Regions from separate parts of the Paenibacillus sp. FW104-T2 genome, predicted to be linked through region 1. Evidence: riboswitches for the same ligand, from Rfam matches in the RefSeq annotation. Region 1 holds a riboswitch; the other holds the start of a gene.
What was found. Region 1 has a riboswitch for glycine ahead of sdaAB (L-serine ammonia-lyase, iron-sulfur-dependent subunit beta). Riboswitches for the same ligand answer to the same signal wherever they lie in the genome.
Positions count from the first base shown of each region.

Region 2: another riboswitch for glycine. It lies ahead of gcvT (glycine cleavage system aminomethyltransferase GcvT); the one in region 1 lies ahead of sdaAB (L-serine ammonia-lyase, iron-sulfur-dependent subunit beta).

Region 1 is NZ_JBYTCE010000007.1:143,250-147,285, forward strand. Features, by position in the region: gene AC3WQ3_RS11290 (MFS transporter) at 1-1,138, shown strand, start outside; glycine riboswitch at 1,332-1,457, shown strand; glycine riboswitch at 1,462-1,563, shown strand; gene sdaAB (L-serine ammonia-lyase, iron-sulfur-dependent subunit beta) at 1,670-2,359, shown strand; gene sdaAA (L-serine ammonia-lyase, iron-sulfur-dependent, subunit alpha) at 2,349-3,296, shown strand; gene AC3WQ3_RS11305 (alpha-glycosidase) at 3,478-4,036, opposite strand, start outside.
Region 2 is NZ_JBYTCE010000004.1:257,673-261,708, reverse strand. Features, by position in the region: gene gcvPB (aminomethyl-transferring glycine dehydrogenase subunit GcvPB) at 1-244, opposite strand, end outside; gene gcvPA (aminomethyl-transferring glycine dehydrogenase subunit GcvPA) at 319-1,674, opposite strand; gene gcvT (glycine cleavage system aminomethyltransferase GcvT) at 1,671-2,807, opposite strand; glycine riboswitch at 2,990-3,091, opposite strand; glycine riboswitch at 3,095-3,218, opposite strand; gene gcvH (glycine cleavage system protein GcvH) at 3,558-3,950, shown strand.

The DNA.
Region 1 (4,036 bases):
TAACATGACACAGTCCCCGGCGGCAGTTGCAGGCTTGTGGATTATCTCGCCGATTGCCTCGGTATGCACCAAATTCTGGTCAGGCAGTCTGATTGACCGCTACGACCAGCGGCAGCTGATGATTGGGGCGGATGTGGTGAGAGCTGTGCTCGTGGCATTGCTTCCGCTGATGCCCAGTCTATGGATGATGTACGGCATCATGTTTCTTGTCAGCATGTCCTCATCCATATTCGTGCCTTCTTCGCAGGTGTACATCACCCGGCTGGTTCCTGCTGAGCGGCGCAAGCGATTCAATTCCCTGCAGGCCATGATCAGTTCTGGTGCTTTTATTACAGGCCCAGCCATAGCCGGAGTCATGTTGATCTATCTGTCACCTGCAGCGGCGATCTATGCCAATGCAGCTTCCTTTGTGGTGTCGGCGCTCATCCTGATGTTACTGCCAAGGCTGGGCACTGGAGAGCAGAGCAGCGGTAGGACAAGGTTAACCCCTCGTCTGATTGCCCAGGATTGGCGAGCCGTAATGCTATTCAGTCGACAAGCAGGATATGTGGTGGGCATCTATGCCTTGTTCCAGATTATTCTTGTTATTGGCATGTCGCTGGATGCACAGGAAGTGGTTTTTATCCGTCAAGTCATGAACCTGTCCGAGTCACAGTATGGTGCGTTGATGAGTGTTACTGGAGCTGGATACATGGCGGGTTCTCTGCTGGTGTGGTTGTTCGCCAAACACTTGTCCATCCGTCACATGATGGGCGGAGGCGTGCTCTTGGTTGCGCTTGGTTATTTCCTGTTCGCTCTTTCGTTTTCGTTCGAGCTTGCCGCATTCGCCTTTATTCTGCTTGGGTTGTGTTCGGCGCCGGCAAACACGGGACTGGTCACCTTTTATCAGAATAATATACCGGTAGACTTGATGGGGCGAATGAGCAGCGTACTTGGACTCATGCTGAGTGCATTGCAGGTCATTTCGATTTTGGTCATGGGTGTAGTTGCCGAAGTAATCTCTCTTCGAACGGTATATACGGTCGTTTCGGCAGTTCTGATGCTGGGTGCCCTTCTGTTATGGCTTACGAGCTGGCTTCCTTCAAGACAGTCATATTATAAGGATCACAGCTCTTCCTCAAAATCACTACATAGCTAGTCTATATCCTATTGGAAACTGAACGATTCCGTGGAAAGCTGCATATAATAGTAGAGGAATTTTGCCAAGATGATAATGATGCGTTACTTTTGTTGACATTACGTGTGTTGCATATTAATCTGTTATATGAATGATCAATCTCACAAGGACAACGTTTGATATGTGTTCAAGCGAATATATACGATACAGCGGATGAAAACGAGCGGGAGAGACCTGGGCAGGCCATTGGTTTCAGTAGGCTGCCAGGCACCGAAGGAGCAAGCCGCTGCGCACCCGGCGCAGGTGGTTAATCTCTCAGGTAAATGTACCATCGTTGGACGCAGCTCTGGAGAGTGCGCGAATGCGCCACCCAAGGGGTATATGATGAGAAGGGTACCCCATGGGGCTGCCTCTGATCATGAAACTCTCAGGTAACGAGGACAGAGAGAGGGCCTAAGGCCTTCTACTGTCCTTTTTTGATGTCATCATTCAGTAATGAAGGAACATTATGGTGCATGTCTGGATGGATATGACGATATGGAGGGGTGCAGGATGCGATTTAAAGATGTTTTTTCAATTATCGGTCCGTCGATGACGGGCCCTTCAAGTTCACATACAGCCGGGGCAGCGAGACTGGGGAGAATTGCAAGGCAGTGGCTGGGGTGTACCCCTGAACGTGCCAGGCTGACACTGTACGGCTCATTTGCCGATACGTATCAAGGTCACGGTACAGATCTGGCGTTAATTGGTGGTTTGCTTGACTATGTCACGGATGATCCGCGGATACCGGACGCTGAGACGTATGCCGAACAAGCGGGTATGGAGGTTGAGTTCTATACAAGTGGACTGCCTGCTCCGCATCCGAATACGGTCAAAATTGAGTTGTGGCACGGTGAGCGTCAATGTTCACTCGTTGGTGCTTCGATTGGCGGCGGCAGTGTGTCGGTGCATACGCTCAATGATTTCCGGGTACAGATCAGCGGGGAATTCCCCACACTCGTTCTGCGTCATGCGGACAAGGCAGGGGTGCTTGCTTCCGTGACGTCTACGATCAGCTCCTCAGGGGTTAACATCGGTTATATGCAGGTAGACCGAAAAGCCCGGGATGGCGAAGCACTAACAGCGATGGAAATGGACGGAGTACCAAGTGCCGAGATGTTGGAACGCCTGCGTTCACTGGATCATGTGCTGGATATTCGCGTCATTGATTTGAAGAGAGGGGTTGATCCGGATGCGCTTTAAGCACTTGCATGAACTGAATACGATCTGTACGGCTGAATCCAAAACCATTGCCCGGCTAATGATCGAGGAGCAGGTTCAGGAGACCAATACGCCGGAAGCGGACGTTGTGCGGCAGATGTCGGAATATTATCAAGTGATGAAAGAGGCTGTACGGAAAGGACTGACGGAGGACACCACCTCGCGCAGTGGCTTGACTGGCGGAGACGGCAAAAAGATGGCCGAGTATATTCGCCAGGGCGAAACCTGCTCGGGGGACGCTTCCGCACTGGCAATGGCCTATGCCCTGTGTGTATCTGAAGTCAACGCATCCATGGGCCGGATTGTGGCTACGCCGACAGCGGGTTCTTGCGGGATTATCCCCGGTGTATTCATCAGCTCCCAGGAGCGATTCGGATGGAGTGATGAGCATCTGGTGAACGGCTTATTCTGTGCAGGTGCAATTGGATATGTCATCGCCAATAACTCGTTTATTTCAGGTGCAGAGGGTGGCTGTCAGGCAGAAGTCGGTTCGGCGATCGGCATGGCAGCCGGTGCAATGGTGGAGCTGCGTGGGGGGACGCCGGAGCAGGTCGTTCATGCCGTAGGTCTCGCGTTAAAAAATACACTGGGCCTCATCTGCGATCCGGTTGCAGGGCTTGTTGAAATTCCATGCATCGTCCGCAACGGACTCGGTGCGGTAACGGCACTGGCTGCAGCCGATATGGCGCTGGCCGGGGTAAGAAGTGCCATTCCATCGGACGAAGTCATTGACGTCATGCTGGAAGTGGGAAGTGCGATGCCGAGCAGGCACCGCGAGACGGCGCAGGGCGGATTGGCCCAGACGCCAACGGGCCGAAAAATGATGGAGAAGCTGGCGAAACCCAAAGCGAAGCGTGCAGAACCTGAAGCTGAGTCCGAACCACAGAACACGAAGGATAATGAGACAGAGCAGGCATAGAACGAGGCTGATAGGATAGGATTTATTATACGGGAGACAAACGGAGAAAAGCGTCCGCTGGCCTTTACAGGTCATGCAGGACGCCTTTTTTTGTTTGAAGAGAAAGAGCCTCAGCCTAACTCCGGGCTTTACAGGAGAAAGCTCCTGTAATCTATAACGATAAGAAATAAATATTTACCGTTTATCCCTGAACGATATCCGTACTTAACACGGCATAACCGTATGCTGGCAGTTCAACAGCGAGAATATCGCCGTCCCTGGCCGTGCGGTGGTTACCGTCCAACAATTCGGTCCATTCGTCCGTACCCGCCTCGAATTCAATGATCGCCGTTTCCTCCGAACGATTGAACAGAACGAGAATGCGTTCATCTTCACTTTGCCGTTCAAGAATCAGCTGGCTGCCTTCAGGACGGGCTTGCAGGAATCGGACGTGACCTTCTGCACGCAGAGCGGGATGGGCATGGCGAAGGGCAATAAGCTGCTGATAAAAGGTGAACAATTCACGGTCCTGCTTCGCCTCGTCCCATTCCATGCATTTCCGGCAGCCCGGATCATGGTCACCATCCAGCCCGATCTCGTCTCCGTAATAAATGCACGGTGTGCCCAGATAAGTGAACTGGAACAATGCTGCCAGTTTCATCTTGCGCTGATCACCTTCACACAGTGTCAGCAGTCTTGGCGTATCATGGCTATCCAGCAGGTTGAACGCCACTTCGCTGGCTTGCAATGGATAACGTGAA
Region 2 (4,036 bases), on a different contig from region 1:
GTGGATAGAATCCGTTATCTACCCCGAAGTTCCGGCGGGAAAGGGCAGTATAGTGACGAATGACATCTACTTCAAATACCTCAGGCAGTGCGGCTGCTTCCGAACGCAGCATTTCCCGGGGAATCAAGCTCGTGGGATCTTGACGCGGAACATCGCATTCAGGCAGGGAGTAAGCGACACGACCCGGGCTGCTCAGTTCAAAGATCAGTGATTGCTCTGGAGCAGACGATGCTGCCTGTGTCATTTGTTGCGTGCTGGTTTCGGCTTGGGAAGGAGCTGCCGTTTCCGGCTGTCCTTGGATGGTTGTCATTTCCTGAGTCACAGCGATCCCTCCAATACACGTGCGAATTCGTCAATCTCTTCCTTACTGCGCCGTTCCGTAACAGCGACCAGCATATGCCCCGCAAGCTCCGGGTAATCCCGTCCAAGTTCATATCCACCGATGAAACCGGCATCCAGCAGCTTCAACTGAAGGGCATCGACGTCTGTCCCTTCGGGCAGCTGGATGACAAACTCATTGAATGTGGGGGCTTTAAAGGTCAGGCTGACTCCAGGAATTGCTGTCAGTGCTTGAAGAGCATAATGACTCTTTTGCAAATTCAGGTCAGCCACATCCATCATGCCCTGTCTTCCCATAGTAGACATATACACCGAAGCGCTTAGGGCAAGCAATGCCTGGTTGGAGCAAATATTGGATGTCGCCTTTTCGCGGCGGATATGCTGTTCACGTGCTTGGAGCGTCAGTACAAAACCGCGTTTGCCGTTGCGATCCGTTGTCTGGCCAACGATTCGGCCCGGAATCCGGCGCATATGAGCCTGGGATACAGCGAAATATCCACATGTCGGACCACCGAGCGAAGCGGAGATGCCAAGGGGCTGTGCATCACCGACAACGATGTCGGCACCCAGCTTGCCTGGAGCTTCGAGCATACCAAGCGCCAGCGGGTTTGCGCTGACCACGAGCAGACCCTTGTGCGCATGCGCGAGGTCTGCAGCCTGTTTTACATTTTCCACGGCACCGAAGAAGTTCGGACTCTGGATCATGACAGCTGCGGTATCATCCGATACGGCGGCTTGAAGGGCATCCCAATCGGTCACCCCGTCCTGATAACCAATCTCGACAATCTCCAAATTCAGACCATGGGCGTAAGCCTTCAACACTTGACGGGCTTCAGGATGAACGGTACGGGAGACGATTAGCTGTTTGCGACGAGTTGCCGCTGCGGCCAGATTCCCTGCTTCTGCAAATGCGGTCGCGCCATCATACATGCTCGCATTGGCTACAGCCATGCCAGTCAGTTCACAGATATACGATTGAAATTCGAAGATCGCCTGGAGCTCGCCCTGACTGATTTCGGGCTGATATGGCGTATAGGCGGTATAGAACTCGGAACGGGAAATGACGTGATTAATCACGGAAGGGATATGATGATCATATATGCCTGCGCCCAGGAAACTGGCATGTGTCTCAAAATTGGCATTGGCGCCAGCCTGCTTCGACATGTGGCGTGTCAGTGCGTATTCATCCAGTTTGGAGGAGACAGGCAGCTCGCCTTGATAACGAATCTCCTGCGGGATGTCCTGGAACAGATCTTCAATCGTGTCCACACCGATGGTTGCGAGCATGGCGCTCTGATCCTGTTCAGTCATGGGAATATAGCGGTGCTTGCTCATGCTTGATCAGCTCCTTGGGTAGGTGTCTTTGACGTACGTGTCCGTTTATGAAAAGGGGTCTTCACAACTTCGGCTTTCAGCTTTTTGCCACGAATCTCAATCTCGAGCGGGGTGCCGAGTGCAGCATATTGGCTGTTAATTAGGGCGAGCCCCAGATTGCGCTTCAGCGTAGGGGACTGTGTACCGGTTGTTACTTCCCCGATCTGCACGCCTTCCGCGTAGATGGGATAGTGGGGACGTGGAATCCCGCGTTCCAGTACTTCAATGCCGACCAGTTTGCGGGCAGGTCCATCATTTTTTTGCTGCAATAGTGCTTCGTGCCCGATAAAAGGTCCGGCATTCAGCTTCACAAACATGCCAACGCCTGCTTCCAGCGGTGAAATGGTCGGCGATAATTCCTGTCCATAGAGGGGCAGCTTCGCTTCGAATCGAAGTGTATCCCGTGCACCAAGTCCAGCCGGAACCAGACCGTAATCAGCGCCCGCCTCCATCAATCCGTTCCAGACCGCAGCGGCCTGATCTGCCTGTACGTATAGTTCGAAGCCGTCTTCTCCGGTATAACCGGTGCGGGACAGCAGCAGTTTTACACCACAGACCTCAGCATGCTGTACAAAACGAAAAGGCTCGATTATGGATACGTCAGTATCTGTAACTTTTCCGATGATGTCTGCAGCAAGCGGGCCCTGTAGAGCCAGTAGAGCTGTTTCTGCGGAGTCGTTCGTCATGCTCACCCCAGGAACCATGTGCTCTTGCAGCCAGGCCCAGTCCTTGTCAATATTAGAGGCATTCACGACGAGCATATAATGCTGATCTTCCAGCTTGTATACGAGCAGATCGTCCACTACGCCACCGTCCGGGTAACACATTAACGTGTATTGTGCCTGGCCAGGAACCAGTGCGGTCACGTCGTTGGTCGTCAGTTTCTGCAAAAATGCTTCGGCCTGCTCACCCTGCACCGTGAATTCACCCATGTGGGATACATCGAACAGCCCAGCCCGTTCGCGCACCGCTTCATGTTCCTTCTGAATCCCGCTGAATTGCACCGGAAGCTCCCAGCCTCCAAAATCGATGCACCGTACACCTTCATATTGCTGATAAAGTGGATAGAGTGGAGTTCTAAGCAAATCGGACATCAAATCACCTCGTTATGGCCGCTACCGGGCCGAGTGTATAACATGAATGATTCTTTTCTTGGATAAGTATGGTTAAGGCTACTGATGACAGCGCCGGCTCGATCCTGACTTTCGTTTTTTTGGGAAAAAGGAAAAGGACAGGCCAAAGAACCGGCATGCCAGAAGCACGCTGTATTCTTAGGCTCTGTCCTTGGTACCTGAGAGTTACCCCGCCAATAGGTTGCAGCAGGTTTCCCCTTGGGTGATCATAACGCCCATATCGGGCGAATAGATGCTCTCCAGAGTTGCGTCCCGTAAAAGTCCTTTTGCCTGAGAGATTCACCTCCCGCTTGTCGGGTGGCTTACTCCTTCGGCGTTACCGCATGCATCCCAGAGTTGGGCGTCACGGGTAATCTCTCCCTTTACATTCATCCGCGGGTGATGCACACAACGATTAACATTTACTCTCTCATTAAAACGTGAATCCCCTATCGATGTCAAGAACGATATCACAGAAATCAATAAAAAACCGAATAATATTTATAAATCCTAATTTATTGTTCGTGTATATAAAAAGAGTGCGCTTACTATTCTAATATTACCCATTATATGTAGAGTGAGGGTGTTTGCGTTACAGGCGTAATCATCAAAAATCAAATAATTTGTGAGGTATCTTGACATTTCAATCAAAAATATCTTACGCTATGTTCTGGGAAAAAGGGTTGGCCGAAGGACGCATGCACTCATTAATGAAAAGCGAGGCGGATATCGATGAGCGAATTGAAAAGTGATTTCCTGTACAGTGAAGAGCACGAGTGGGTGCAAACCGTAGGGGAGGATACTGTACGGATCGGCATTACCGAGTTCGCGCAGCATCAGCTGGGTGACATTGTGTTTGTGGAATTGCCTGACCTTGAATCGGATGTAAAAGCGGAAGACAGCATTGGTACGATTGAATCCGTGAAGACGGTTTCGGATTTGTTTTCTCCGGTAAGTGGTTCGATTATTGCTGTGAATGAAGCACTGCAGGATGCACCTGAACTCGTCAACAGTTCGCCTTACGAAGAAGGCTGGATGATTGAGATTCGTGTTGAAGGTGATTTGACAACAGCGTTGTCTAAACTGATGAATGCTGATGCATATCGTAAGCACATCGAGGAGTAGAATGTATTTGCACTAAATAACCTTTATTAATCCATGATTTTTTCATACATTGGACGGTCGTGCACGTCTTCAGAGCCTGTGTGAGC